DNA from 3 places in the Terribacillus aidingensis genome. Region 1 is predicted to be linked to each of the others. Evidence: riboswitches for the same ligand, from Rfam matches in the RefSeq annotation. Region 1 holds a riboswitch; each other region holds the start of a gene.
The links. Region 1 has a riboswitch for thiamine pyrophosphate ahead of thiT (energy-coupled thiamine transporter ThiT). Riboswitches for the same ligand answer to the same signal wherever they lie in the genome.
Positions count from the first base shown of each region.

Region 2: it holds a riboswitch for thiamine pyrophosphate, as region 1 does, so the genes downstream of both, ABXS78_RS00950 (thiamine phosphate synthase) here and thiT (energy-coupled thiamine transporter ThiT) in region 1, are expected to answer to the same signal.
Region 3: it holds a riboswitch for thiamine pyrophosphate, as region 1 does, so the genes downstream of both, tenA (thiaminase II) here and thiT (energy-coupled thiamine transporter ThiT) in region 1, are expected to answer to the same signal.

Region 1 covers NZ_CP159996.1:1,245,693-1,256,614, forward strand. The annotation lists gene ABXS78_RS06690 (M3 family oligoendopeptidase) at 1-286, shown strand, start outside; gene ABXS78_RS06695 (peptide MFS transporter) at 495-1,868, opposite strand; TPP riboswitch at 2,078-2,177, shown strand; gene thiT (energy-coupled thiamine transporter ThiT) at 2,260-2,826, shown strand; gene ABXS78_RS06705 (general stress protein) at 2,861-3,211, opposite strand; gene ABXS78_RS06710 (hypothetical protein) at 3,404-3,760, shown strand; gene ABXS78_RS06715 (methyltransferase domain-containing protein) at 3,899-4,393, shown strand; gene ABXS78_RS06720 (NAD(P)/FAD-dependent oxidoreductase) at 4,426-5,775, opposite strand; gene ABXS78_RS06725 (YwpF family protein) at 5,923-6,333, shown strand; gene ABXS78_RS06730 (TrkH family potassium uptake protein) at 6,417-7,781, shown strand; partial or broken gene ABXS78_RS06735 (YjcZ family sporulation protein) at 7,828-7,908, opposite strand; gene ABXS78_RS06740 (aspartyl-phosphate phosphatase Spo0E family protein) at 8,301-8,528, shown strand; gene ABXS78_RS06745 (aminotransferase A) at 8,558-9,718, opposite strand; gene ABXS78_RS06750 (FbpB family small basic protein) at 9,830-9,967, shown strand; gene ABXS78_RS06755 (hypothetical protein) at 10,084-10,356, shown strand; gene ABXS78_RS06760 (YkyB family protein) at 10,353-10,826, opposite strand; gene ABXS78_RS06765 (metallophosphoesterase) at 10,913-10,922, opposite strand, start outside.
Region 2 covers NZ_CP159996.1:157,631-167,115, forward strand. The annotation lists gene ABXS78_RS00905 (MFS transporter) at 1-457, shown strand, start outside; gene ABXS78_RS00910 (putative quinol monooxygenase) at 522-836, shown strand; gene ABXS78_RS00915 (metallophosphoesterase family protein) at 865-1,629, opposite strand; gene ABXS78_RS00920 (hypothetical protein) at 1,701-2,168, shown strand; gene ABXS78_RS00925 (serine hydrolase domain-containing protein) at 2,172-3,191, shown strand; gene ABXS78_RS00930 (NUDIX hydrolase) at 3,188-3,679, shown strand; gene ABXS78_RS00935 (DinB family protein) at 3,676-4,218, shown strand; gene ABXS78_RS00940 (SDR family oxidoreductase) at 4,365-5,117, shown strand; gene ABXS78_RS00945 (SDR family oxidoreductase) at 5,143-5,925, shown strand; TPP riboswitch at 6,038-6,149, shown strand; gene ABXS78_RS00950 (thiamine phosphate synthase) at 6,250-6,867, shown strand; gene thiO (glycine oxidase ThiO) at 6,851-7,969, shown strand; gene thiS (sulfur carrier protein ThiS) at 7,966-8,169, shown strand; gene ABXS78_RS00965 (thiazole synthase) at 8,173-8,937, shown strand; gene ABXS78_RS00970 (ThiF family adenylyltransferase) at 8,937-9,485, shown strand, end outside.
Region 3 covers NZ_CP159996.1:341,202-352,123, forward strand. The annotation lists gene ABXS78_RS01875 (DUF4064 domain-containing protein) at 1-383, shown strand, start outside; gene ABXS78_RS01880 (DUF4064 domain-containing protein) at 410-820, shown strand; gene ABXS78_RS01885 (DUF4064 domain-containing protein) at 844-1,269, shown strand; gene ABXS78_RS01890 (CrcB family protein) at 1,307-1,651, opposite strand; gene crcB (fluoride efflux transporter CrcB) at 1,648-2,040, opposite strand; gene ABXS78_RS01900 (hypothetical protein) at 2,139-2,342, shown strand; gene ABXS78_RS01905 (flavodoxin) at 2,421-2,885, shown strand; gene ABXS78_RS01910 (secondary thiamine-phosphate synthase enzyme YjbQ) at 3,017-3,430, shown strand; gene ABXS78_RS01915 (EAL domain-containing protein) at 3,430-4,461, shown strand; gene ABXS78_RS01920 (methyl-accepting chemotaxis protein) at 4,664-6,376, shown strand; gene ABXS78_RS01925 (transcriptional regulator SplA domain-containing protein) at 6,565-6,810, shown strand; gene splB (spore photoproduct lyase) at 6,803-7,831, shown strand; TPP riboswitch at 7,892-7,992, shown strand; gene tenA (thiaminase II) at 8,107-8,805, shown strand; gene thiD (bifunctional hydroxymethylpyrimidine kinase/phosphomethylpyrimidine kinase) at 8,798-9,634, shown strand; gene thiM (hydroxyethylthiazole kinase) at 9,618-10,418, shown strand; gene ABXS78_RS01950 (YckD family protein) at 10,458-10,772, opposite strand.

The DNA of each region.
Region 1 (10,922 bases):
CTGGGCGTCCAAGTTGCATTTCTACGCGACTGACGTACCGTTTTATAATTTCCCGTACACATTCGGGTTCTTGTTTAGTACTGGTATATACGCAAAAGCAGCAGAAAACCCGCAAGACTTTGAGCGTTCCTACAATGCTTTGCTTGAGGACACTGGCCGGATGACGGTAGAAGACTTGGCGATGAAGCATTTGCAGGAAGACTTAACAGATAAGGCTTTCTGGCTTAAAGCTATCGAAGTTTGTAAGCAGGATATTGAGGAATTCTTGAGACTGACTGCTGAATAATTAAGAAAAGACCACTTACTGAAGTGGTCTTTTTTCATGAAAGTTCGTTGAAGTTAAACTGTCCTTATCAGCATGCACCATCCAGAACTGTTTGACGGAACTTCTGAATAAGCTTGGAACTCAGAACAGTTCGCAAGCTGTTTACATAGGGAAAGAAAGAGAATACATATAAAAAACACAGTTCCTTGGAGGAACTGTGTTTTTTGGATTAGTCACGCGCATCCAACATGGATTGCAGTTTTTTGGAGACTGCTAGCAGGATCAAACCTACTACGATAGCGACTGCACCAATTATACTGAAGATCTCGACATAACCAAGTGATTCTGTCAATGCAGCAAGCTGTCCAGCGATAAGGCTGGCAATACCAGTTGCGGCCATCCAGACACCCATCAATAGAGAAGCGATTTTCACTGGTGCTACTCGACTTACCATCGATAGCCCAACGGGTGACAGACATAGTTCACCTAACGTATGGAACAGATAAGTGAAGACGATGAATAGAATATTAGCTCTGTGAACGATATTCCCTTCGTCACTGCCTGTATAAAGCACTGCTGGTACTAAAATCATAAACCCTAATCCCAAAAGAATCATACCCATGGACATTTTCGTCGTTGTGCGCAAATCACCGCGTTTTGATTTACTAAGTTTCAACCAAATAGCAGATATGATTGGTGCAAGGAGGACAATGAACAATGGATTCACAGATTGGAACCAGGAAACAGGTATCGTATAACCGCCAATACTTCGATCAATAAAATCTCTCGTATATAGTGTTAAGGAAGTACCAGCTTGTTCGAAGCCAGCCCAGAAGAAGATGATGAATACAGCTAGAATCAGTACTGCACCTGTCCGCTTCTTATCAGCAGCTGTCATTTTTGCTGGAACGCTTCCCGCAGCTATATTAGTACGTGCAGGTTTTGTGCCAATATCACCTAAATAACGCTTACCTAACAAGCTAAAGATCAACTGACCGATAACCATACCAATAGAAGATGCCAAGAATGCCCATTTGAAGCCAAAGTGTTCAATTCCAGCAGCATCAGTTGTATGGAATAGATCCTCAGCAAGGAATCCTGCAATTAGAGGAGAGAAGAATGCACCGATGTTGATACCCATGTAGAAGATGGTAAATGCAGCATCTTTACGTTTATCCATCGGATGATACAACTCACCAACATGTGTTGAGATATTCGGTTTGAAAAAGCCGTTACCAATTATTAGGAACAACATACCAATATATAATCCCCACTGATTGTTGAATAGGAATATTGTGAAATCTCCGATCGCCATTGTTACGCCACCAATAGTGATAGCGGTACGTAGGCCGATATACTTGTCAGTCAAGTAACCGCCAATAATTGGCGTAAAGTATATAATTCCTGTGTACAAACCATAAATTAATGCAGCTTGCTGCGTATTCATGCCCAATCCGCCGCTTATTGCTGCAGCAGTTAAGTAAAGCATTAAAACTGCACGCATACCATAGTAGCTATATCTTTCCCACATTTCGGTGAAGAAGAGAAGATACAATCCCTTTGGATGCTTCTTCCCTTGTGGGATTGTAGCTGGTGTATCCATTTTAAATCCTCCCTTTTTAAAGAACATTGTCCATTATACGTCATAGTTTTTCTCGAATTCAAACAATTTCGTTAGATGAAGTAAAAGTAATAAAATTGCTAAAATTTGCACTTGGGTAATATTTCACTTATAGGAAATATTATTAATTATTGCTAACGATGTCATTTTTCTATATAATAGATGGACAACAGAAAACAAAACGGTACAAAAAAGCCTGCAGGGGGAGCCATTTCGGCTGAGATGGACGTATGTCCAGACCCTTCGAACCTGTGAGTTAGCACTCGCGTAGGGATGTAGCTTCTTTGATGGGGAAACAATGCACATTGGGCCATCGGAAGGATCCCGCTGCAGCATTGTTTTTTTGTTGCATTCTTTATTAGGGGAGAAAAATATGCAATCAAGAAGCAGGGTTTTATTTTTAGTAGAGGTGGCAATATTCGCCGCACTTGCATTCGTATTGGACTTATTTTCATTTAAAGCATGGGCGCAGGGAGGGAGTATCTCCTTGCAGATAGTACCAATTTTCTTAATGGCATTCCGGTGGGGATGGAAAGGCGGACTTACAACAGGATTAGTAGTCGGGCTGCTGCAATTAGTTACCGGTCCTTATATAATACATGTTGTCCAAGGTTTTATGGACTATCCTCTAGCCTTCACTCTAGTTGGGCTGGCAGCTGTCACAGCTGGATCCGCTCGTAAGGCTGCAAAAGAAAATAACCGCACAAAGCTTGTAGGAATGTTGATCATCGGAACATTGATTGGCAGTATAGGTCGGTTTGCAGCACATTTTGTAGGTGGAATGGTCTTCTTCGGATCTGCAGCTGCACCAGGACAAACTGTTTGGGCGTACTCGCTCATATACAATGGCTCTTACCTGCTGCCAAGCTTTATAGCTAGTATTATAGTTATTCTCATTCTCGTTTTGGCTCAGCCAAAACTTATCTTACCGAAAAAATAAGAAAAGGCACTGTCTCATGACAGTGCCTTTTCATTTAGATAAGCAAGCCTTCGACGTTATCTGTTTCAGTTACAATCAAAAAGATTTTACCTTCATCAAGATCCTCTTCAAAATCCTCGGCTTCTTCTTGGGAAAAACCGATTTCTTTCAATTTTGCACGAAGTTCATCGCCTTGTTTACTGAACATGCTGCCAACAGCACTTTTAGCTCCCATCTCGGATAATCCAATCGTGTTGGCATCCACTTTACTGGATACACGTTTTGTTCTGTCATCATCATGTGACAATACATAGATGTTATCTTTGTTTACGCCTTTTGTGCTTAAAAGTTGAATGTCTTCTTGCAGCTTTTCATCGTTCGTGTACTCTTTTAAATATGGTTTCATGTTGAATTCTCCTTTTTTAGCTAATTTGATGTACTAAATGTCTACCCGCTGGCTAGAAAATAAAACCAACAATAATAATTGCAAATAATCAATATAGTATGTCTATTGTCTGATATTCGGCTTACAGACGCTGTGGGTTGTGATAAACTGAATGTAAATCGAAGTTTCCAGTCCTGGTGAGGAGGAAACAATATGGCAGATATCATTGATTTGGACCAATTTAAGACTAAAAAATGCTTATGTCAGGTTGCCAAAATGAAAGGTATTGAATACGAAATATATTTGACTGTCGTTAAATATGTGGACAAGCATACAGAGAATCTACTTCCTGAGTATGCTTTTAAAACGACAGATTCCGATCTGTATAAGATATTCAATGGGAATCGCGAACTTTTTTTGAAAAGTTATTATGACTTGCTGCGTTATTGGGATATCCCGCTGATTGATGCTGAAAATCCTGCCAATATGGAATTTGAACGCTTTCCTAAAATAGGAGATCTATGTGCTTTTATTGACCGAAAAGTTCAAACTGATAAATATACGTGTTGAAAGGACAGCTGGATGTTTCAGCTGTCCTTTTTAAATGAAGGATAGAAAATGTTAATCCGTGAGAGCATAGGGGAGATACGTTTAGCTTTGTATTATAAGGGCAATACAGAACTAATTGATTCAAAAGGAGAGAGTCATATGGTGAATAAGACAACAGAAGTTTCCGCAGCAGAAGTGCTAGAGCTATTGGAAATAGAGGGCGGAGAAAAAGTGATAGTTTTCGGTGCTGGTAATGGTAATTTGGTTATTCCTATTGCTCATAAAACAAAGGATCGCGTTACAGCTCTTGAGAAAGATGAAACTTTATTGGAAGAGTTAGCACTTCGTGCAGAAGAAGAGACACTAACGAATATCGACCGGATGCCGAGTGGATTAGACAGGCTTCTTAATTTCCCCGACGCTTCCTTTCAACGTGGACTTGCAGCATTCGTGCTGGATAGCTTAGATGAACCAGAGCAGGCAGCGGCGGAAATGTACAGAGTGACTATTGAAAAAGGTATTATGATAGCGCTCGGCTACAGTAGAGATCACAGCGCAGATCTGCTTGCAGACAAATTGAAGAAGGCAGGGTTTGAAGTATCTCAAGGGGACTTAAATGAAGAAGTATATTATGTGAAAGCTTATAAAGCATGAGAAAACCGCCAAATGTGGCGGTTTTTTATTTATTATTGAAGCATGCTTGGGATATCGCTCTCTGCAGTCGGATAAGCCCAAAGCAAGGATTGCAGCATTTGTACAGGTGCTTCCATTTCAATTGCCAAAGTGAAAACATTAATCAAGTGTTGAGCATGGGCAGCAAATATATGTGCACCGACGATAACCTGTTTTTCCTTGTCCAAAATGATCTTGCTGAATCCTTCCTCCAGCCTCGTTATCTTGTTTGTAAAGAAAGAGCTCAAATCTTGTTCTATGACAGTATATTTGTCCAGTGCTTTTGCCGCCTCGTCAGCTGAAATGCCAACTGAAGCAATTCCGGGAATCGTATAAACAATGGAAGGTTGAACATGATTGAATTCATCTTGTTGTTTCCCTTCCAGCATGTGATGAATAGCACGGCTTCCAGCTTCTGAAGCCAACGGTGTAAGAGGTAGCTTTCCATCATCTGCACAATCACCTGCAGCGTAAATATGCGGTGCAGATATACTCTGCTGATTTTTATCTACTTTGATGCCTTTCTTGCTATAGGAAATGGAAGTCTGATCTAATCCCATTTCTAACACATTCGGTGTTCGGCCAGCGCCGTGAATTACAATATCAGCAGATATCTTTTCCGTTTGGTTTCCGCAACGCACGGAAACGATGAATTTGTTTCCTTGTTTTTCAACAGATTCCAGTTCGGTATTCGTCCTAATATCGATACCGAGTTTTTTGCTGTAAGCGACCAAATGGTTGACGACATCTTCGTCGAATCCTTTCAATGGACGTTCCCCGCGTTGAATGAGTGTTACTTTTCTATTGAAGCGTGCAGCAATATGTGCGAATTCAAAACTGATATATCCTCCACCGATCAGCACCAATTCCTGAGGAAGCTCATGAAGTTCGAAAAAAGCATCGCTTGAAACTAGGTGTTCAAATCCATCTACGGGAAGTTTAGCAGGGGAAGCTCCCGAAGCGATTAGAATATAAGAAGCCTGTAGTTTCTCTCCGTTAACCTGTACAGTATGGTCATCGATGAATTGTGCGTGTCCTTGGTACACCTCAATGCCGTCATTTTTGAATTCCTCGGCTGTCAATTTAGGAATAGGTTCCGTGAACGTCTCCTTGTGTTCGCGAAGCTTGCTCCAATCGAGCTGTGCATTTCCAGTCAAACCATAATTCTTCATCCGATCAAAAGCATCCTGGATGCTGACAGTTTCTATCAGCACTTTCTTCGGATCACATCCCCATTGAGGACATGTACCGCCAAATGGCTTATCATCAATAACGGCCACAGTCCAGCCCTTTTTTCGGGCTGCTGAAGCCGTGCTGTGGCCACTAACGCCAGATCCTATTACAATCAAATCCAGTTTATGCATAGTATCATCCTTCCTGGCAATATCCTAATTCTGTACCCTGGCACTACGTATAGAAAACATCCGTTGCAGACAATACATACGGATTGGAAAAGTTCTGATAAGATAGAGAAAAAGACATAATTGGACATGTTAAAAGGAGAGGTATCTGTGAAAACATTCAAACTGGTAGAGCTTACTCTATATCCGACAGATCAAGGTTCTTTAAAAGGGAAAGAAATGAAACTATCCGAAGGTTTAATCATCAATAAGGAAGAGGATAACGAATGGGTGCTGGAAGCGGTACTGGGAAAAAAAGATTTGGAAAGTGTACAAGTATTGTCTGAAAACCGTAAAGTACTGCTTGCCCAGGTCCGAATTACGAAACCAGAAAACCGTCCAGCTATGTTCCTTGTCCAAGTACAGGAAGTGAATGATTTAGGTGAAGAAGGAAATGTAATCATGAAGGGCACGCTGGCGAGGGAAGAAAAAATGGAACTGTTCGCTTCTATTAAAAGGATGCGGGAAGAAGGAATGGAAGAGGAAGAGATATTGAAAAGCGGAGCCGGAACGACAGAGTGAGCGCGCTTGAAAATGCGAGCTATTCTCTATCATGCCTGCTATAATAGACTACATTTGAAACGTGCATTTAAAGGAGTTCTTGTATGCGTACTTATGACCCGCGTTGGCGATGGCTGAATAACATTTCGCCAACCAGATTGATCATCTTATTCTATTTAGCGGCAGTAGTGATTTCTACCTGCTTACTGGCTTTGCCGGTGGCTCATAAACAAGGAACAAATATTTCCTTCGTTGACGTAGTATTTACGGCTGTCAGCGCCATCAGCGTGACCGGACTTGCTTCTGTTCCGATACATGAATATTTCAACACAACAGGCATCATTTTGATTGCTTTCACGATGCAGCTGGGCGGAATTGGCGTCATGACACTAGGAACATTTGTATGGCTGCTGTTCGGTAAGAAAATCGGTTTCAAGGAACGGAGACTGATCATGGTTGATCAGAATCAGGTATCGTTTCGTGGAGCAGTTAATCTTATGAGGCAAATTCTGGTTGTTGTCCTGACAATAGAATTGATTGGATTCCTAGTTTTAGGTACTTATTATCTGCAGTATTTCCCAACGGCAGGTGAAGCTTATTTTCAAGGGCTTTTTGCTTCAATAAGCGCTACGACAAACGGAGGCTTCGATATAACCGGACAGTCACTCATTCCGTTTCGGCATGATTACTTTGTGCAATTCGTACATATGCTGCTTATCGTTCTGGGTGCAATCGGTTTTCCAGTCCTGATCGAGGTGAAGCAGTATATGTTTGCTTCGAAGGATGAGCGCGCTTTTATCCGATTTTCCTTGTTCGCGAAGCTGACAACAATCACTTTCATGGTACTTATTTTTGCTGGTGCAATCATTATTGCATTGCTTGATTCCAGGAACTTCTTCGTCGGGAAATCCTGGCATGAAGTATTGTTTTACTCGCTTTTCCAATCGGTGACCACACGAAGCGGAGGGCTTGCAACAATGGATATCGCGCAGCTGACTGAACAGAATCAGCTGTTCATGTCTGCGCTAATGTTTGTCGGGGCTTCCCCAAGCAGCGCAGGAGGAGGTATCCGTACTACCACCTTGGCATTAGTGGTCATTGCGCTTTACCACTTTGCCAGAGGGAACAAACAAATTACGGTCCTCCGGCGGGAGATTCACCCGGAGGATTTATTCAAAGCAATCAACGTGACGATCTTCGGAATGATTTTAGTATTCACCTCAGCTGTGATTCTTGCCTCCATTGAGCCTTTTTCGCTTACTGAAGTGCTATTTGAAGTATGTAGTGCATTCGGAACGGTCGGCTTAAGTCTCGGTATAACACCGGAGTTGAGTGATGCAAGTAAAATTGTTTTGATGCTGCTCATGTTTCTTGGGAGAGTCGGCATCCTGACATTCTTGTATTCCTTGCAGCGGAATTCGCAAACAGCGAACTTCCACTATCCGAAAGAACGTATCATTATCGGTTAATGAAAAAAAGACGGCATCCTAAGATGCCGTCTTTCTTCTGTTTGAATTAGCAGTAGAATGCTGCACCAACAATAATCAACAAGATGAAAAGTACAACGATCAAAGCAAAACCGTTGCCGCAACCTCCGCCGTAGCCGCCACCGTAGCCGCCGCTGTTTTCACAACCGCCACCGTAACCGCCTCCGCCGAAACCGCCGAAGCCACCGTATCCGTAACCCATTCTGTTTCACCTCCTAAAGCTTACACCTTACTATATGGCGCAGAGCGTGAAGGGGTATAGACGTTAGCCCAATTCCGAATACTATTTCCGTTTCGTATTATGCGGATACGCAACAAAGACGAAATGACTGCTTGCTCGTAAGCCTAAAGATACAATTTGTTCTATCAGCTATTGACGAATGATAGGAGAGAAGGAGGAAACGTGTCAGTTACTTATGTAAAAAGTGTGAAAAGTGCTTGATAAACTTTACTTTCATTCGATCTTTTGGCATGATAAGTAATGGAAAAGATTTGTAACTAATGAGGGATAATGGTGATCAAATGATATTGCCTGAACACGCCAGATATTGTCTGCAGCATTCCAACAAACTAATCAATCTTAACAGGCTGACGCAGCAGATTGAGGTACTGCGTGAGCAAATGGCGGAAGTAGCATTTGAGAAAGGATTTACAAGCAGTGAATCAATTGCTAAAAGCCAGGAATTGGACAAGCTGCTGAATCTATATGAAGCAAAAAGAAAGATATAAAAAGGACAGGTCCCGAACCTGTCCTTTTGTTATGCCAATTTATTGGAAGAAAGGAAACGCTCCAGACGATCCATTCCTTCCTGGAGAAGCTCCATGCTGTATGCATAAGAAAGCCGCATATACCCTTCACCAAGGTGAGAAAATGCATCTCCTGGTACAATAGCAAGACCTGCTTTTTCCACTAGTGCCAAACCAAGTTCCAATGAGGTCATGCTCTTGATCGGGAATTTTGGGAAAATGTAAAACGCCCCATTTGGTTTCTCAACAGTCAAACCCATGTTTTCCAATCGCTCCAAGCAGTAATCCCTGCGCGCTCGATATGCATCGCGCATGTTGACGGGATCTCCCAGACCATTCGTCAGCGCTTCGATTGCTGCGTACTGGCTGACGGAAGTCGCACAAGTGGCGTTGTATTGATGAACTTTGAGCATATGGGTGCTCAGCCACGCTGGTGCCAATGTAAAGCCGATTCGCCAGCCGGTCATGGAATGGGATTTACTCAAGCCATTAATAATGACGCTCTTATCCCTTACCTGCGGGAAGCTGGCAATCGAAACATGAGCATCATCGTACGTCAACTCACTGTAGATTTCGTCTGACAATATGAATATCTCTTTGTCGGCTAAAAAGTCAGCAATCTCTTCCAGTTCTTCATATGTAAGTGTCACACCAGTCGGGTTGGATGGATAAGGAAGGATGACGCATTTCGTCTTTGGTGTAATATACTGTTTTAATATGGACGCTGTTAACTTGAATCCATTCTCGGTTGTATCTGCAAGAACCGGCGTTCCTCCCGCTAATGTGATAAGCGGCTCATATCCAGGATAAACGGGACCGGGTAAGATTACTTCATCCCCTGACTGCAGGATAGTTCGCAGGGTAATATCAATTGCTTGTGATGCCCCGACAGTGACGATGATTTCTTCTGTTGCTTTGTACACTGGAGCATATTTTGTGTAAAATGCACTGATTGCCTCCCGCAAAGGTAATAGCCCTGCATTCGGTGTATACGTCGTCTTATCAGAACGGATTGCTTCGATTCCTGCTTCTTTGACGTGAAGCGGGGTAGGAAAGTCAGGCTGGCCAATTGTCAGACTGATCATATCCTCTTTATCTGCCACCAAGTTGTAAAAGCGGCGAATGCCTGATATTTGTATGTTTGTAACGCGTGGATTGATAAGATGTTCCATCTGAAATCCTCCATTGTCATACTTTCTTAACATAATGTTCAAACAATTTTGATTATAACGTGATAGTATTGGGAATAGCTAAAGGAAAATATTTAGGGAGGCTAATGACTGATGAGACCCCGCAAGCTTTCTTTAGAAGAATTGATCACGCAAAACAAAAATGAGTTATTACAGGATGATCAGGCAATGCTTAAAATTGAAGAATCGCTGGATGATAGATATGGAATCCAGACTGATCACATGGAATAACGATTGATACATTATACCATAGCGCAAGAGGACAAGGAATCCCAACCAATTCGAAGGGATTCCTTTTTGTTTAGGTAAATTAATTTTAGTCGAAACTAAGTAAGGGAGGGATGGTGATGACGATTATACCAATTGTTGGACTGTTAAGCATTCTGTCCGTTTTTGCAGTTATATTTTTCTGTATCAGATGGCTGGTGAGGAAGCAGTGGTACTCCATACTATCTGTATTATGTGTGCACGCTGCATTGAGCTATCTGCATCGCTATGACTTGCTGGAGTGGGATTTAGAAGGAAGACTGCTTCTAGTTATGACCTTTATTTGCAGCATGCTTATCTTGATTAAGTTAGCTGCTATTTTAGGAGATAAAAAGAAAAAGCGTACAGCTTAGCTGCGACGCTTTTTCTTGTCTGGCCAGGTGAACTGACCAAGCGAGGATGGCGTATAATATGCCGATCTGCTGACAGGTGTCTGCTGTTTTGGTCTGATATCCTGCTGTGGCAAATCCAAATAGCCGGAAAGGATCCGCTTTGCTTGGGAAAGGGAGAGGTTTGGTCTCGGATTCCGAAAAGTCTTGTCCAATTCTCCGAGATGCGGCAGTGTTTTGAAATCTTCCTTTGCAGCCGGGATATGAAAGTAATAGTCTGCTATTTGTACCAGCATAGTAGAGTGCTGTCTGCTGAGTTTTGGGTGTTCAGAGAAATGCAGGCCAATTTTCTTAGCTTTGTTCTGTTCCAGCAGTTTCGCTACTGTTTGTTTCTTTAGTTGGTATAAGTGGCTTGGATCAGAAGCTGTTTTTGCGTGCCGATTGACTACGAACAACGCTTTTGCTATATCCTCTAATGTCCAGTTCACTTTCATGCGAGTAAACCTCCTATTGCAGGAATTGACCCTATCGGAGAATGGTACTATCGTACAGAAAAGCTGTACGGTTGGCAAGCTCTTTCTTATTTAAGA
Region 2 (9,485 bases), 1.1 Mb from region 1:
GATTAGTATTTGCTACTTTATTTTCGGTATCGCAGCTGTTGGTGGAGGAGCCTTTGGAGGCAGTCTGGCAGATAAATTTGGATCCAAAGTGAGTATCATCCTAGTAGTGGCATCATTTGTAATTATTTTATTCCTGCTTCCATTCTCTACAGTTTCCTTCCCATTATTCCTTGTGGTGATGGTAATCTGGGGTGCATTAAGCTGGAGTCTGGCACCGCCGCTGCAGAACTATATCATTGAATCGGATGCAGAGACAGCTGGGATACACCAGAGCTTCAACAATTCAGCGCTGCAGATAGGTATTTCATTAGGTTCGTTAGTAGGCGGTCTTGTCAATGGTGCTACATCCTCGATGCAGACGACAGCGCATGTCGGAAGTCTGTTAGTAATCTTATCGCTTGCTTTTGCAGTTTGGTCATTCCGAAGTGTAAATAAGTCGGCTTTACGTTCCAGATAGAGGTGTTCGTATAGGTCGTGTCGAATCTTCCCTTCAGACTGTTTCTTGCGAAAGGATGAACTGAATGGAGAAATTCGGCTTGTACGGGAGATTTCTAGTCCATAAAGATAATAGAGAAGAATTGAGTTCGATACTGCTGGATGCAGCGGAGGCTATGGGGCATATAGATGGCTGTGAAATATATCAGGTCAGTGTGTCTCATGATGAGCCGCAAGCAGTATATGTATACGAAGTATGGAAGGATGAAGCAGCTCATCAAGCCTCACTTGCTTTAGATGCGACACAAACATTAATCCGACGGGCAAAGCCTCTTATAACAGGAATGGAACGTATCAATACCCTGCAAACGCTCGGAGGGAAAGGTCTTCCTACTACATGAAAAGCGGACAATCAGTTGTCCGCTTTTTTTATTTCTGCAGCTGTCCTCCATGAAAGATTTTCAGAATGATAGCCCATTCTGGCACTTCTAATCTTTCATATCCTCTTAAATAAGCTCTGTTGTCATAAGGTACTTCTATTACGGTTGTTCTAATATCTTCTTCTATCTCTGCAATTGCATAAGGTGCGATCGGTTTTGGCTGGCAGCCGAGAGAGCCTGGATTCAGAAAGATTTTTCGATCGTTACGAAAATGATGAAGTGGGTGATGATGACCAAAACAAATGAGTTCTGTATCCTTTTGTTCCTGAAACAGCATCTCTAGATTTTCAAGAGAAGGTGCAACAATACGAGAGAAAGGATCCTCGCTTATGTGGGCATTCACTTTATCTGGGTGGATATGGTAGTGCGTGAACAAAACGGCATGCCCCTTGATATGCTGATTGATTTGGCGTGGCTGCTTATGAAGTATGTCAAGGTAACCTGGATCAGTTCGGTCGGCAATCCACTGGTGATGTGCTCTTTCGTTCTTGTGGCTTTCGGGGTAAGTCTCCTGTCTGCTTAGTGCCAGCACAGCTTCATCATGATTTCCGGTAATGATTGATATGTCATCTCTGCCAAATAAAAGCTCCAGTACACGATCAGTTTCATAACCGATCGCCAGCATATCACCGAGGCAGTATATGTGCTCGACATCTCCACGCTTGTCTATATCTCCTAGCACAGCCTGCAGTGCAGCAAGGTTTCCGTGTATATCTGTCAGGACAGCAATGCGCATACAATCAGCCCCATTCATACTTTTTATATCCTTCATATATTTCCAATTATGGTAACATGGTTTGTGAGTGGAGAATAGGGGTTGATTGCATGAGTGTGAAAGGAATGATTGTTGGAGCTGCATTCAGTATCACAGCTGCTGTACTTTGTACCTTTATTTTTGTGATTGTTGTTAGTACCTCTCTTCTAATGGCCGCCCCCTCGATAATGTATATCGGGGTATTTCTTCAGGTCGTTGTGCCCTTTCTGATGGTTTTCAGTATTGCTGGAGCACAATTCAAAAGAATTGAACGGGTCAGTGAAGGGGTTAAATGGGCTATCAGCAGCATCATGGCTTTTATTGTGGTCGCCTATGCCGGTACGATTGGTTCCCTGACGACTCATATGGTCGTGTGGGGAAATAAACTGGAAAACTTAGCGGTCGGCGATATTATTGTGTGGGGTTTCATCTACGGGTTTCTGCTGCTGCCGTTGGCGGCACCGGTCGGTCGATGGCTGATCCTTTTACTAGTAGACTGCTGTAAGTTTTTTGAAGATTCTAAAGAGAGAGGTGTTTGAAGTATGAGCGGATTAGAGAGTAAATTGGAAAAGGTAGCAGAGGAAGTGGATTTCTCAGGTGTGGCATATGTTGTAGAAGAAAATCAAGAAAGCTTTTTCTTCCAAAATGGCTATGCCAATAAGCAAGATAAGCTAGCATTTGATAAGCAAACAAGGTTTGGAATAGCTTCTGGAGCAAAGATCTTCACAGCTGTGGCGATTGCCAAGCTAGTGGACCAAGGACGACTGGATTTCCAGACCAAGTTAATAGATTGTCTCCCGGTAGCATTTCCGCATTTTCATAAGGACGTAACAATTCACCAGCTGCTGACGCATACGTCTGGTATACCGGATTATTTTGATGAAGAAGAAATGGATGACTTTGAGGAGCTGTGGCAAACGTTGCCGATGTATCGAGTAAGATCGGGTGCGGATTTTCTGCCATTGTTCCAAGATAAGAAGATGATGTTTTTGCCTGGTGAACGGTTCCATTATAACAACGCTGCTTTCATCGTGTTGGGATTAGTGATAGAAGAACTTGCTAAAGAACCATTTACGGTTTTTGTCCAAAAGCATATCTTTGAAGCCGCTGGAATGACAGAGGCTGGATATTTTACATTTGATAAACTGCCAGGGAATACAGCAATTGGTTATATCAAGGAAGATGATGAGTATCGTTCCAATATTTATGCGTTACCAGTAAGGGGCGGTGCAGATGGCGGGGTGTATGTGAGTGTTACTGATATGGCGCGTTTTTGGGATGCACTGACTCAGTATAAACTGCTGAACGCAGAACTTACCGAGGCGCTGCTGAAGCCGTATGTCCAAGTCGATGAGGAGACATCATACGGATATGGGATATGGATAAAAAAAGAGGAGGGAAAAATCAAAAAGTATTATGTTGTCGGCTTTGATCCGGGCGTGAGTTTCCATTCTGCTTATTATCCAGAGACGGGAAGAAAGATAGTGGTACCTTCAAACCATGGAACTGGCCCGTATTACATAGTTCAAGCAATCGAAGAATCGGAGGAAAGAAGCAAATGACACAGGACTTGACCATCGATTTAGGTGAACAGATGCTGAATTGCCGGACAGCAGGCATTATTGTAAAAGATAATCATGTGCTGCTGCACAAGAACAAGAAAGATCCGTTTTGGACACTAATTGGCGGACGTATTCAGTTAGGAGAAGATTCAGGACAGGCTGTAAAAAGGGAATTCGAAGAGGAACTCGGCATTCCTGTAAGGGCAGAGCGGCTGTTATGTTCAGTGGAGAATTTCTTCACCTACAAAGGTCAGCCCTATCATGAATATAGTTTTATTTATCTAATACAGGGTGTTGAAAACAGGCTGTGCGGAATAGGAGAAGTCATATCACCAGAAGGAGGAGAGTTCCATTATGAATGGATTCCCTTAGAAAAAATCGGGGAGCTTTCGATTAAACCTGATTTCCTAGGTGAGAAGCTAGTCAACTTGCCATCTGCACCAGTGCATCTGATTCATAAAGAAAAGATATCTGTGGAAGCAAAATGAAAAGCAGCTATATGCAGGAACATTTTGAGACTATATATCTGCAAAGGAGAAGGTTTGAGGAAAATATCCGTAAATACAGCAATAGAGAATGGATGAGGCCTCAACCAGACAAATGGTCTATCGGAGAAACATATTACCATCTTTATTTGCTGCTAAAACGATTCAGGCAGCTAAATAAAGTTTATATCCCTGTTAGTAAACCATTCTCTGTATTTAAGAAGCGAGCTAGCTACCAAACGAAGATAGAAGATATCTATAGAGCATACCGGGAAAAACACGGTAAACCGATGAAAGCACCTTCCATTCTGCTGCCGCCAAAAGGGATAGAGAGCAAGGTGAAATTTGATCAGCTAAAGCATGATCTTCATAAGGAAACAATTCTGCTCAAAATCATGGTCTCTGAAATAGATAATGCTATTGCCGGACATATCCGCTATCCTGACCCACTCGCGCATTACCCCAACTTAATCCAAAGTGTGCAGTTGATAGGGATTCATGAGCAGCACCATTTTCGCCTCTGTCAGAAATATTACCTTTAGATTTAGTGAACATACTAATTGTATATGTTCAATAAAAGTTTTAGCACAGTTGCAAATAGCTTGCTGTATCTTCTTCAAAGGTGTAAGCTCTTACATATGAAGTAGGTAAATTAACCTATTTATACATATTGAAGGGAGCTTTGCTTATGAATGAGCAGAAAGTAGCAGTCATCACAGGAGGCGGCAGTGGTCTTGGACAAGCAGCAGCATTGCGACTGGCAGAAGAAGGTATCGCAATCAGTGTCGTTGACGTTTCTGAGGCAGCCGGTAAAGAGACGGTTCGCTTAATAGAAGAGAAAGGGTCAAAAGCTATTTTCATCAAATCGGATGTAAGCAAGGCAGAAGAAGTGAAACATTATGTAGATAAAACGGTCGAGGCATTTGGTACTATCGATATGTTCTATAATAATGCAGGTATTTCTGGTCCTGGCGTAAAATTCGTGGATAATACGATTGAGCAAATCGATATGGTATTAGGAATTAATCTAAACGGCGCCCTTTACGGGTTGAAATATGTATTGGAAGTAATGCTTGCTAATGGCGGCGGGCGAATTGTCAACACGTCATCCACAGCAGGTGTTGTAGGACAAGCCACAGTTGGTACATATTCAGCTACGAAGCATGCAATGGTTGGGATTACGAAAACGTTGGCTGCTGAGTATGCCGAGCAAGGCATTGTAGTAAATGCAATTGCTCCAGGTACGACAGAAACGCCAATGGTTCGAGAATACAAGGAAAAGAATCCTGATGCATTCAAAAATGCGACAGAACCGATTCCGCAGAAGCGCCTTGGCCAGCCGGAGGAAGTAGCAGAGCTTGTCACATTCCTATTGACTGGTAAAGCACCTTATATTAATGGTGTAGTTGTACCGATCGATGGCGGATTTACTGCAATTTAACAGAATCAGAAAAGGAGAGATTTCGATGAAACGTTTTGACGATAAAGTAGTATTGATTACAGGTGGGGGTTCTGGATTAGGACGCGCAGCAGCTTTGCAAGTAGCAAAAGAAGGTGCAAAGCTTTCTCTTGTTGATTTGAGTGAAAAAGGTATGGAAGAAACGAAGCAGGAAATATTGGCTGTAGCCCCTGAAGCAGATGTTCTTACGATTGTGGCAAACTGTGCAAATGAGCCGGAAGTTGAGGCGTATGTAAAACAAACAATTGATCAATTTGGTAAGATCGATAGTTTCTTTAACAACGCTGGTGTGGAAGGAACGCAAAATCTGACAGAAGAGTATCCTGTAGACGAATTCGAACGCGTTGTGAACATCAACTTGAATGGCGTATTCTACGGCATGCGCCACGTATTGAAAGTAATGAAGGAGCAGGGCTATGGTTCTGTAGTAAATACAGCATCTGTAGGTGGTATCCGCGGAATCGGCAACCAGTCCGGTTATGCAGCAAGTAAGCATGGTGTAGTAGGTCTTACGAAAAACTCCGGTATCGAATACGGACAATTCGGTGTGAGCATCAAAGCCATTGCTCCAGGTGCCATCATGACTCCAATGGTTGAAGGATCCCTTCGTCAGCTTGGCGGAGATAACTGGGAAGAAGCGGGCAAGGAATTTGTCAGCGTTAACCCAATGAAACGCTTTGGTAAGCCGGAAGAAGTCGGTTATCTTGTTGCATTCCTTCTTTCCGATCAAGCAAACTTCATCAATGCTACTGTTGTACCAATTGATGGCGGACAATCTTATAAGTACTGAGTCAGGCGCAGAAAAGACCATCTGGATAAAACCAGATGGTCTTTTCTTTTTTGTAATCAGAATCTTGCATAAAATGCTATTTATGTTACGATGTGGGTAAATTCATAATAAGTTTTCACACTAGGGGATCCCTTCATAAGGGCTGAGATGAAGAGTAGTGACTCTTTAAACCCTCAAAACCTGAACAGGTTCGGACCTGCGTAGGAAAGTGTAGACACTCGGGTTTACATGCTCTTTTGTATGTATTCATTCGCAAGTTTCACACCACTTTCCTTTGGGGAGTGGTGTTTTTTGCATGTCCGGCCTGTTCGTATTCAGGAGGTGATGGCAATCAAATTGATGGCAGTAACTGATGATGCATATGAGGCAGCAGATTTAAGACGTATCTTGATGGAGATACACCCTTATGTCGACCATGTGCAGATCAGGGAGAAACGTAAGCCTGCTGGTACAGTGTATCAGCTTTGTAAGGAGCTTTTGGCCGAAGGGCTGCCAGCACACAAGCTTTGGCTTAATGACCGAGTGGATATAGCTTTGCTGCTTGGCTTGAAGCAAGTGCATATACCAGGTCATGGTCTTCCACCGGAAGAATTGAAAAAGCTGTATCCTGATTTGCGGATTGGTGCGCCTGTCCATTCGTTTGAAGAAGCAATACAGGCGGAGTCTGTCGGGGTGGCATACGCGCTGTATGGGCATTGTTTTCCGACAGCTAGTAAGAAGGGGAAATCACCGCAGCCATTAGCCAATTTAGGGTATATCCGTCAGAATACCCACATTCCGTTATACGCAATAGGAGGAATTGATGTGGAGCGATTGGCTTTTTTGAAAGCGTTTGAATTAGATGGGGTTGCTGTTATGAGTAGTATCTTTTCTGCTGCAAACCCGCTTGATGCCGTGAAGAAATTAAGGGAGGAGTGTCTGCGTCTTGAAGAGATCCACTGAAGTAGCAATTGTTGGAGGAGGTATCATCGGCAGTGCAATCGCTTATTATTTAGCGAAAGCAGGCCATCAAGTCGATTTGCTGGAAGCAGGCCAAGTCGGATCAGGCTCGACGCAAGCAGCAGCTGGTATGCTAGGTGCCCATTCAGAATATAAGGAATTCGGTGCTTCCCTTTATCCCTTTGCCCGTACTAGTCAAAGGCTCTATGAACAGGCAGAAGAGGATATTCGCTCTCTGACAGGGATAGACATGGAACGTCGCCCAGGTGGTTTATTACAGCTTGTTTTTACAGAAGAAGAAACATTGAACTCTCCGTTCTCTTCGTTGGAAGGAGTAACATGGCTGGATCGTGCAACTGTGTTAAAGAAAGTACCTGGTCTGTCAGAAGCGGTTTCAGGCGCTCTTCATATGGCAGAAGATGTGCATGTCACACCTTCAATTGCCTGCAAAGGATTCCATACAGCTGCCCGTATGCTAGGTGCCCGGATTAACGCTTATACCCGGGTCGATGAGATTGTGAAGGAATCCGCTCATTATCGGTTACGGACTTCCAAGGGAGAATGGCAAGCGGATCGTGTGGTGATTGCCAGCGGAGTTTGGAGTAATGCTCTGCTCCAGCGTTCAGGGTTGGGGACGCCGATTTTTCCAGTGAAGGGTGAGTGCATTGCTGTTACGAATACGCAAACTCCTCTTACATGCAGTTTATTCCATGATCAGCATTATATTGTTCCGCGTAACAACAATGAGCTGATCATAGGTGCAACAAAGGTCAAGAATGATTGGAGCACTGAGCCCACGCTTGGAGGATTACAGACTATCATGGAGAAAGTGAGAAGGATGCTGCCAGAGGTTGATAAAATGCCGTTCCTCAGAAGCTGGGCAGGTCTCAGACCTCAGACATACGATGGCAAGCCGCTGATTGGTGAGCATCCAGAAATGAATGGCTTGTATATCGCTGCTGGCCATCAGCGCAATGGCATTCTGCTTGCCCCAGCTACGGGCAAGATGATTTGTGATTTGATAAGCAGCAATGAAGTTCTGGAAGAATGGAAGGAAGCATTTCGTGTCGATAGATTGAACACTGGCGAGGAGGTATTGATGTGAATATTCAGCTGAATGGCAGGCAGCAGGAATTATCTGCTGATATCAAGACTATAGCTCAGCTGTTAGCATCACTTTCCCTGGAGAAAAGGATTGTGATTGTCGAACTGAACAAAGAGATCATTAATAAAGCTTCATATGCAGATCAGCCGATTAGAAATGGCGATAAAGTCGAGCTGATTCATTTTGTAGGAGGAGGATGAAGAATGTTACAGATTGCAGATAAGACATTTGCTTCCCGCTTATTATTGGGAACAGGCAAATACCCGTCATTTGAGGTACAGGTAGAGGCGGTCGATATTTCGAAGGCAGAGATACTGACATTTGCTGTGAGGCGGATGGATATCTTTGAGCCATCTCAGCCAAATTTCCTGGAACAGCTGGATCTGGAAAAGTACTCTTTACTTCCGAATACAGCAGGGGCAAAGACAGCAGAAGAGGCTGTTCGTATTGCCAAACTGGCTAAAGCTTCGGGTTTATGCGATATGGTGAAGGTGGAAGTGATTGGCTGTGACCGGACATTGCTTCCTGATCCAGTTGAGACACTGCGGGCATCTGAAATGCTGTTGGAGGAGGGCTTCATTGTCCTGCCTTACACGTCGGATGATGTTGTATTGGCCAAGCGGCTCGTGGATCTGGGAGTACATGCGATTATGCCAGGTGCATCGCCAATTGGTTCGGGAAAAGGTATCATCAATCCTTTCAACCTGCGTATGATCATTGAACAGAGCAGTGTACCGGTCATTGTTGATGCTGGTATTGGTTCTCCTAAAGATGCTGCGTATGCAATGGAGCTCGGGGCTGATGGTGTCTTGTTGAATACAGCTGTGTCCGGAGCTGCAGACCCTGTTCGAATGGCATATGCGATGAAGCTGGCTATTGAAGCAGGTCGTTTAGGTTTTGAAGCAGGAAGAATTCCTGAAAAAAATTACGCAGTAGCTAGCAGCCCGAATGAAGGTTTGTTTACCTGATGAAGGATCGTTATCGGAAACAGGAGCTGTTCATCGGCAAGGATGGGCAGGCACAGGTGGAAAACGGTAAAATTGTCTTAATTGGGATGGGAGCATTAGGCTCTGCTTCTGCAGAGATGCTTGTACGTGCTGGTATTGGAGAACTGATGCTTATTGATCGGGATTATGTTGAATTCCATAATCTCCAGCGCCAGCAGCTGTATACAGAGCAAGATGCTGCTGCCTATTTGCCGAAAGCTTCTGCAGCAAAGGAGCGACTACAGGCAATCAATCAACAAGTGACGCTGCATACCGTGATTGAAAATGTTGATTACCATAATATCGAGCGCTTGATTGAAGATGCTGATGTAATTGTGGATGCTACCGATAATTTCGAGACACGTTTAATCGTCAATGATGCAGCATTGAAGCACGGTATTCCGTACTTATATGGTGCATGTGTGGGCAGCTACGGGATAACCTACCCAGTGCTCGCCGATAAAGATACTCCATGTCTTCACTGTCTCTTGGAACAGCTTCCGCAGCAAAGCGAAACATGTGATACGGCA
Region 3 (10,922 bases), 900 kb from region 1:
GGGCAGTTTTGTTTCTTATTTTTGCAGGCTGGTCAGCGTTTGGGCTTGGAGGAACGGATGAAGCAACAACCAATGAACTCGTAAACCAGGGATTAACGCAAGAGGATGCTTCTATGTTTACGGATCTCGTGACAGGAATGTCTATCTGGTTCATTATCCTATACGTGATTTGTGCTATTCTTGGTTTTGTTTCTCTGGCTATGCTGAAGCCAAATAAAAAAGCAACAGGAGCAGGCATTCTTCTTATCATTACTGCAGTGCTTGGTACAGTGCTGTCTATCTTTACAGGCATCATCGGGGGTATTCTCTACTTGATCGCAGGTATCATGGCGATTGTGCGAAAGCCTGTTGAGCAATATAATGATAGAGGAGAAACGTATTAAGAAGTAACGCAGGAAGGAGGTTTGACATGTTGAAACGAACAGCGGAGAAGGTACTTGCCATCATTGGTGCAATTGTCTTCCTCATTACTGCGGTCATGACAACAGTTCAGGTAGCTACATACGATCCTGAGGCTGCTCGCGATCAGATACTCGAAAGCGGAGTTGATCAAACAGTTGATACTGGTATGATTGCCGATATCGCAGGCTCCATTGGAATCTTTGTCATAATCATGAGTGTCATTAGTGCCATCTTAGGTATTGTGGCAGCAGTTAAGCTGAAGACGGATCGTAAACAGACTGGCCTTGGTATCATGCTTATAATCGTGGCATTAGTAGGTTCTATCGGTACTTTCCTATCGGGCTTTATCGGCGGAATGGTTTATATCATCGCAGGTGTCATGGTGCTGGCGAGAAGACCAGTCGATGAAATCAGATAATAAGAGAGAAAGAGGGAAAACGGTTGATCAAACGTACTGCGGAATTAGTCTTAGGAATTATAGGGGTAGTATTTAATGTCTTGGGTGCTATTCTTGTTGGAGTATTCATGGGTGTAGCGGGTAATTCCATCAATGAAGAGATAAAGAATGATCCGACTATCACTGCTGAAGATGCAGCATTAGCAAGCAATTTTGTCGATGGTTTAGGTTGGTTCTATGTCATCGTTTGTGTGATCGGAGCCATCCTTGGTGTGGTAGGTATATTGCTTTTGCGCCGTAACAGCAGTGCCATAGCTTCCGGCGTGATCTTCATTGTTGCTGCGGTTTTGATAACGTTCTTGACGTTATTCGTTGCAATTATTCCAGCGGTTCTCTATCTGGTTGCGGGTATCTTGGCAATAGTCCGCAAGCCCATTGATACAAATGAAAATACAATAGAGAGTTACTGAATCCATAAAGGGGTACTGCCATTGGCAGTGCTCCTTTTTAAATGGATAATGCTAGGAAAGCTAGCAGTATGCCGCTGATATAGCTGCATAGCAAGTAACCGATAGCCATGGCTATTTTCCTTCTGCTGCCCAGTTGAACAATCTCCAAGAAAAAAGTGGAGAAGGTCGTAAATGAGCCGAGAAATCCAACGGCGAGGAAGTTATGCCAGCCCGCTCCCCAATCTGCTTGGAGCACAAGTCCGATTAGGAAGGAACCCATAATGTTAATCAGGAAGGTACCTAGAGGGAAGTTGTTCCTCCAAAATGTTTCGACTCGTCTGCTTATTTCGTAACGAGAAATTGCTCCAAGCCAGCCGCCTGCAAGTACCATGATAAGACTCATAATGACTGCTCCTTTATGACTTGACTCGGCGAAAGTCGAAGACCAATGAGCAGTGCTGCTATTCCGCCTGTTGTACTACAAACGAGATACACCAAGCCAATATGTGTCATGCCATCTTGGATGAGAAGGGCTGTTTCCAGGCTGACAGTCGAAAAAGTTGTAAATGCTCCGATCATGCCTGTTGTCAATGCTTTAGCTAGAGCAGGTTTATCTGCAAAGTAGCGCCTTTTCACAAAGTTAGTCATATAACCCATAGCGAAACATCCTATCATATTGATGCAAAGCGTTCCTGCTGGAAAATTACCAGTCTGCGGTACCAATGATCCAATAAGATAACGGAGAAGCGCACCAATACTGCCGCCGCAGCCAATTGCGAGATACATTTTCATACACAAAACCTTCTTTGCCCGCATATAATGCTGTATGCCTGTATTATACCCCATTATCTGTGTTACGCTAGCAGGACGGATTCAGAAGGAAAGGTAGTATGATTATGATGAAAAACGCGGCGATTTTAAGTGAGGAATATTTCTTATCCTACTTTCGCCTGCTGATGAATACGCGCGGCTGTTCTGTAGAAGAAGCTTATCACCTCACAATTGAGCAGATTTTCGAAGGAGATATCAATCTCTTTGGCGAAGACACCAAAAAGAATTTCAAACTAGCTTATCAAGCAGTCAAAGGAAACTGATGCTTCCTGACATGCTCCATTTGACATTGAGAATGGTTATCAATTAAAATGAGAGCAGATGAAGGGAAGTGAATGAAGGTGGCAAGTGTACTGATAGCATTCACCAGTATGTCAGGCAATACAGAGGAAATGGCTGACATTATGGAACAGACGCTGGAAGCAAAAGGAGTCGAAGTGACAAAGCTCCAAATTGATATAGATCAGTTAGACGTTTTTACGATGACCGATTATGATGGTATCTTAATGGGCACCTATACATGGGGAGATGGAGATATTCCCTATGAAATAGAGGATTTCTACGATGAGCTGGATGACATCGAACTGGATGGAAAACCAGTGGCCCTTTTTGGATCCTGTGATTCCATCTATGCTAGCTACGGTGCTGCAATTGATACATTCCAGGAAAAATTCAAGGAGCGCGGAGCGGAAATCGCTCTTGAAACTCTGAAAGTCGACCTCTCCCCAGAAGACGAGGATATCCGTAACTGTCAGGAATTCGCTGCTTCGTTTGCTTCTGTAATAGAGAAAGAACGCAGTTTATAAAAAGCAGTCTGCTTCAAGCAGACTGCTTTTTATTTTGTAGAAATGTGTTTGCGAACTTTTTAAATTTAAAAGGGGATATGTAGAATAATGTCGAATAAATTCGGGTATAGAGACGGATAGGAGGCAGGACTATGGACATATTTCAAATACATACAAAGCACCACGATGATATAATTGATATTACTGACTCTATTCAGCGCTATATCCAATCAATTGGCATCCAAGAGGGAATAGCAGTCATCTCTTCTTTGCATACGACGGCGGGCATTACCGTTAATGAAAACGCTGATCCCGATGTAAAGCGGGATTTTCTTCGCAGGCTCAGGGAGATATATCCTTGGGAACAAGAACAGGATTTGCATGCGGAGGGAAATATGGCAGCACATTTGAAAACGAGTACCGTCGGACATGCTCAGACAGTGTTAATCTCGGAGGGTGAGCTCGTATTAGGAACATGGCAAGGTATTTACTTTTGTGAGTTCGATGGACCGAGAACAAGAAAATATGCAGTCCAAGTACTATCATCCGGAAAGGAAGGTGTGTGATGGAACAGCTTTCTGTATGTGCCATGTGCGGGACAGTCCTTGACATACCGGAGAAGGGTGAATTGCTGATGCGTTCACCAGAATCATTCAGGAATTTATCATCAGAAAATCCGCCTCGGCAAGAAGATACATATACGATTCTCCAATATTTCAGCTTACAGCAATTAGAGCAGATGCTCCTATCCTTGCGCAGTCAAAGTATACCGGGTGTAAGGTGTACCGTCGCCAAGAAAGTAACTAATAGCTATCCGATGGTATCTGTCGAGGAGCTGCTCCAACGTGTTCAATATCCGCATTTCACAGACATTATTCACAAGGGAGCATTTCAGTCTTTCCTGCAGCCAATCGTTTCCATGAAGAATGAGGAAATATTCGGGTTCGAGCATTTGCTGCGGGCAGATAAACGGGAAGCCTCACCAGCTGCACTATTTAATTTCGCAGCAGAAGCAGGACTTACTTCTATGCTCGACCAGCGAGCGAGGAAGACTGCAGTCAGAAAAAGGGCGCAGGAAGCTATTCCCGTTGGGGTAAAAAGCTTCATCAATTTCCTGCCATCAACCATTTATAATCCTGACTTCTGTCTAAGGCAGACATTCCATACAGTCGAACAATATGGAGTGGATCCGAAAGACCTTGTCTTTGAAGTAGTTGAGACAGAGAAATTGGATGACGTTGCTCGCTTGAAGCGTATCTTTAAACGGTACAAGCAAGAAGGAATGATGGTTGCCCTGGATGATGTAGGAGCAGGCTATTCCACGCTTGAACTGCTTAAAGAATTGGAGCCCGATTTTGTCAAGATTGACAGAGCATACATATCTTACTGCGACAGCGATACGCAGAAACAGGAATTTCTATATAAAGTAATGGACGTTGCCCGCCTCCTTGGCACAGAGGTGCTGGCAGAAGGAATTGAAAGGCAAGAGGAGCTTTCTTTCTGTAAACAAATCGGAATGGATTTAGCCCAAGGCTACTTTATCGGGAAACCGAGTACCGAAGCTGTATCAGAAGATGTGCTGTTTCCTTCCAGATAATATATTCGTCAGAACTACCCCGTTATCAATCGGAATGTATACGATTGATAGCGGGGTTTTTAAACTTTATTAGAAAAATCGATCGAAATATTTAACATTTTCTTAAAATTAACTTCAAGTTCTGGAAAGCCTGCCGATATATTGAAAGTCATTATACAGTGGGAAATAGCTGTGTAATAGCTATCATCAGGGGGATACTGGAATGAATTTATTGAAGAATGTAAAAATCAGGACAAAGATGCTTATTTTAATCTTGGTTGGAGCTATTGCACTAGGAATTGTAGGAACGGCTGGGATAATATATACCAGGGATATGGCAAAGGATGCCGAAATGATGTACAAGGAGAAGCTTCTCCCTAACTTGTCAATAAGTCAGATTCGAGTGAATAATAGATCGAACGATGCGTATGTATTGGAACTTATGCTTAACACGGACTCTGCGAGAAATGACGAGTTAAGTGAAATGCTTTCACAGTCCAGTGTTCAAGTAGAGGAAGAACTAGAAAAACTGGGAAATGGCGGTATGTCAGCAAGAGGAAAAGAAATCTTAGAATCTTATAATAAGGAACGCAATAAATTAAACGACATTAGGAACCGAGTGCTGAAATTTGCATTGGTAAATCAAAATGATGATGCATACAATCTTTTTGTAGAAGAACAGATCCCGCAGCGTACAGTAGTTAATGATATTCTGCAAGAACTGCAGGACCAGAATACGAAGGAAGCAGAACAAACTTATGTGCAGGCAACTGAGGACGTAAGACTAGCTACCATAGTCTTATCTAGCGTCATAGGTGTAGCCTTAATACTGCTGATTATAATAGGAATCCTTATATCGAAGCTTATCGTCTCTCCAGTGAAAGAGTTGCGTATTTTATTGGGCAAGGCGGCAGATGGAGATTTCAGTTCGGATGGCACGCATCAATCCAAGGATGAAATCGGCGAACTGACTGCTTCTTATAATGCTATGGCAGATGGTATGCGGTCTATTATTCGAGTTGTGAATGATACATCCCAGCAAGTGGCTGCATCTGCAGAAGAACTGAGTGCAAGTGCGGAACAAAGCAGTTCGTCATCTGAACATGTAGCCAAAACGATTCAAGAGCTGGCAGAGGGTTCAGTCCAGCAGCTTGAGCTAGTTACAACTGCTACAGGGACAATGGGCAGTATGGGGCAGCATACGAGCAAGCTGGCTTCAAACGCTCAGAATGTTGAAGAGGCAGTGCAAAAAACTTCTGAACTATCCATTCAGGGAGGGCATGCAATCAAGGATGTAAATGAACAGATGGAAACAATCACTTCCCATGTGCAGGAGCTTTCTGCGTCGATCGACAGTTTGAACAAACGGTCCCGGGAAATCAGTGATATTACGAGCGTTATCACGGATATCTCCGCACAGACCAATCTTCTTGCGCTGAATGCCACTATCGAGGCAGCGCAGGCTGGAGAGCATGGAAAGGGATTTGCGGTAGTCGCAGATGAGGTGCGCAAGTTAGCTGAGGAAACGAAGGGAGCAGCAGGACAAATTGCTGCTTTGGTTGACTTTATCCACCAGGATACGACTAAAACAATCGATCTGATGCAGCATGCAGCGGACGAAGTACAAGCTGGTACACGAGTTGTGGATCAAGCGGGCGGTTCTTTCCTTCAGATTGAAACTGCGGTAGCAGGTCTGGTGGATGAATTCAAAGAGGTGAGAGTTGCTCTGGAAGGTATGATTGCTGGTACAGATTCAGTCAATATGTCACTTGGGGATGTGAACGAGGTCGCAGAAGAAGGAGCAGCTTCAACCGAAAGTGTGTCAGCTGCAACAGAACAGCAGCTGGCTGCCATGCAGGAAATTGCGGCATCATCCAGTTCTCTTGCATTTATGGCAGAGGAACTTCAAACCGCTATTGCTCGTTTCCGTGTGTAAGTTAATTGGTTAGCAGATAGTAACCGATAAAGGATAAGATTAATAATAGAAAAACATATATCATCCATTTCATATGAACCCTCCTCTAAGAAGTAGACGGATACTTCCTGGAAAAGGGTTCATTTTTTTACATTGTTTGTAACCGAACTGCGCATACTAGTCGCAGTATGTACAAAGGAGGCAATGTAATGGATGCTTTTCAAGCAGGAGAAATCGTCTATGTAATTATCCGCAACCCCCATGCACAGGGAGTAGCCAATATACAAGAGGCTGCGGTCGTCCATAACCCGGAAAAGCCAGGGGAACTGGCTTTGTTTGTGTATGAAACCTATTATCCACTCAATGATGAGGTGGCGGTTTATCAGGATCTCGGAGAGGCGGAAGAAGCATATGTATCCGCTTTTGGCTTAGCCGATGGAGGCTATTATGGTTAAGCCATTTGTACCGCAGCTTGTGTATATAGAACCTAGGGCATTAGAGTATCCGCTCGGCGTGAAGCTGCGGAATAAATTCAGGGACATGGGTGTAGAAATACGCGAGACAACTTCCCATAATCAGGTTCGTAACCTGCCTGGTGATAATGATTTCCAGAAGTACCGAACTGCCAAATCAACGCTTGTCGTCGGCGTGCGGAAAACCCTGAAATTCGATACATCGAAACCTTCAGCAGAATACGCTATTCCATTTGCGACAGGCTGCATGGGGCATTGCCATTATTGTTACCTGCAAACGACGATGGGATCCAAACCTTATATCCGTACGTATGTGAATACGGATGAAATATTTGATGCGGCAGAGCAGTACATGCAGGAAAGAGCCCCGGAAGAAACACGGTTTGAGGCTTCCTGTACGTCAGATATCGTTGGTATCGACCATCTGACGCATACGCTGAAACATGCGATTGAATATTTCGGTCGGTCCAAGCACGGACAACTGCGATTTGTAACGAAATTCGCCCATGTGGATCATTTGCTGGACGCTGACCATCAAGGACGAACGCGATTCCGCTTCAGCATCAATGATGATTATGTGATCAAATATTTTGAGCCAGGAACTTCCCGTTTGAAGGATCGAATCGAAGCTGCGGTGAAAGTAGCCGAGGCCGGGTATCCGCTTGGATTCATCGTAGCTCCGATTTATTTGCATGACGGCTGGCAGAAGGGCTATCCGGAAATGCTCGAGCATCTGGAAGCAGCTTTGCCTGAACATGCAAAAAAGAACCTGACATTCGAATTGATCCAGCATCGATTCACGAAGCCGGCAAAGCGCGTTATCGAGAAAAATTATCCGATGTCGAAGCTTGAGCTGGATGAAAGCAAACGGAAATATAAATGGGGGCGCTATGGTATCGGAAAATACGTCTACCAAAATGAAGAGCAAGAAGAAATTAAGGATGTCATAGGAAGCACAATCTATAAAATGTTCCCGCAATCCAGGATTGAATATTTCACTTGATTCATCGGTTGACAATCGTATCTGTGCATGTGATAGTTAAGAGGACAATTAAATTTCGAGGAAGTCCACTAGGGGTGCCATTTGGCTGAGATAAGAGTGATCTTTATCCCTTTGAACCTGATCTGGTTAACACCAGCGTAGGGAAGTGGAGCCGGATTCGTGTATTTTCTGCACACTTGACTATACGAGTCGCTCCATACTTCTGGAGCGGCTTTTTTATATGGCCGGCGCCAATCACCCTTCCGACGGGGCTTTCTCCATAGGAGGAGAAAAACATGTTTTCTGCACAATTGAGAGAAGAAGCAAACCCGGTATTCGAAGCAATCTATGCACATCCTTTCGTAGAAGGAGTTGCGAGTGGATATGTGCCGCGTGAGGCATTGATCCATTATGTGAAAGCTGACTATGAGTATTTGACAGCATTTGCCCGTATTTACGGTTTGGCAGTCAGTAAATGCGAAACCCGAGAAGAGATGGAATTTTATCAGTCCCAAATTCATTTTGTCCTGCACAGCGAGATTCATCCGCATAACGTCTTCTGCAAGGTAGCTGGTGTGCAATACGAGGATCTGCAGAGGATGACACCACCGCCTGCTGCTGACCATTATATTTCACACATGATGAACAGTGCCGTACAAGGAGATATAGGGGAGCTGATGGCGGCGCTACTTCCTTGCCCATGGACGTATCAAGCGCTGGCGGCACATATTATCGAAACAAAGGCACCGGATGATTCCAATCCATTCCTGGAGTGGATTCAGTTTTATGCCAGCCGGGAAGATTGTATGCCGGATGTGACGTCAGAACTTAGCAAGCGACTGGACAAGTGGGCCGAGACAGCGGGTGCAGCTGCAAAGGAACGTGCAAGGAAAGCTTTTCTTAAGAGCTGTATGCTGGAGTATAATTTTTGGGAGATGGCAGCCACACAGCAAGACTGGATGATCCCATTGAAAGGGGCGTCCATTCATGCCTGATATAAAGAGCGCTTTGACAATTGCAGGAACAGACCCTTCGGGAGGGGCTGGAATTCAGGCTGACTTGAAAACTTTCCAGGAGCTTGAAGTATACGGAATGAGCATTGTCACCTCCCTCGTTGCCCAAAATACGATAGGAGTACAGGCAGTGCATCATGTTCCAGTAGAATTTCTTGAACAGCAGCTGGAATCAGTATTCTCTGATATCACCCCATCTGCTGTAAAAACGGGGATGATTGCATCAGAAGAGATGATGCGCTGCGTCGCTGCTGTTTTGATTAAATCAAAGACTGCCTATGTCATGGATCCTGTCATGTATGCTAAAAGCGGACATGCACTCATGGGAGAGAATTCCAGAGATGCATTGAAGAAACATCTTGTTCCACTCGCTGCCCTAATTACACCGAATATACCGGAAGCAGAGGAACTCACGGGTATTCGTATCGAAGATGAAAATAGCGTAAAAACCGCAGCGAAAATGATTGTCCAGGAATATGGGGCAAAAGCTGTCCTGATGAAAGGCGGTCATATGGAAGGAGCATCTGCGTCAGACTGGCTCTACGACGGAAATAGCTTCACAGTCTACACAGCAGAACGTATACAGACGAAGCACACGCACGGGACGGGATGCACGTATTCTGCAGCAATAACCGCAGAACTGGCTAAAGGGAAATCTCTGCAAGAAGCAGTCCGGATCGGTAAGGATTTTGTAACAGATGCGATTTCGTATTCGCTTCAGCTTGGAAAAGGGAATGGTCCGACAAATCATTGGGGGTACCGTCTGCAAGGTGTGCCAGTCCAGGAGGAACAGCATGATGAAGTATACTGATGTGATAAAGCAAGTCCGGGAGAGAAATCCATTGATTCACTGCATTACCAATCAGGTTGTCATTAACTTTACGGCGAATGGTTTGATCGCACTCGGAGCTTCTCCTGTGATGGCATCAGCAAAGGAAGAAGCCGCGCAGATGGTCCAGCATGCACAGGCGCTGCTATTAAATATCGGCACACTTGCCGCAGCAGATGTGGAAGCAATGATCCTAGCCGGAAAAGAAGCGAATAGGCTCGGAATACCAGTAATTTTTGATCCCGTCGGAGTAGGTGCCACAGCGTACAGAACAGAGACGGCCCGCCGCATATTGGCGGAGGTGGATGTCACTGTTATTCGCGGTAATGCAGGTGAAATATCCGTCCTAGGCGGAACATCTGTCAAAGTGAAAGGTGTAGATGGATCCGATGATGGTATTTCACCAAGAATTGTGCAGCAGCTGGCCAGGGAATTGGATGCTATTGTGATTGCAACCAGTAAAATAGATATCCTTTCAGATGGGAACCATACGTATAGTGTAGCTAATGGGCATGAGATGCTAAGTAAAATAACAGGGTCTGGCTGCTTGCTAGGTGCCGTTATAGCGGCATGTGCAGGAGTAGCTGACAACGTACTGAAAGCTTGCATCGGTGCTCTTGCCTTTTATGGTATTGCAGCAGAGAAAGCGGCTAAGACAGTAAACGCTCCAGGCAGCTTTCAGATTGCTTTTCTTGATCAGCTTTATTTGTTAGAAGATCAGGCGATTGATTCGGAGAAGGTGGAACAATTCGAAGTGAAAACATAAAGGAACAATCAGCAGCGTGTGGCTGCTGATTGTTGGATATCATTTTTCTGGATGAGGATGAGGGCCATGCCTGTGCGGTTTCGGAATGAAACCATCCTGCTCTAATTGTTTAAACCTTTGATCCAAATGCTTCTCGATTTGATCTGCTTTCTCTTCAGAGAAAACACCATATTCAACGTACTTCTCAATGATTTGTTTTTCCTGCTCTAATGCCTGTTTTTGCAAAGCTGCTATTTCTTGCTTCTGCTCTTCTGTCAGTACATCAGCGACAGCTTTGTCAGCCGCAAAACCGGCAGCTGGATTGGATATGACCAATCCGAAGCATAGAGCGATTACTACAGCCCCGGCTTTCATCCATTTCAATTTTATCATCTCCTTGTTCAAAGCTTGGGCTTACTTTACGCAGTTTTGGGATTGCTATCCATCTTCCACACTTTTTCCTAATTTGGGAGAAAGGAATTTTTGACCTGAGGAATGGGAACATGTTCAACACATAATGGGGAT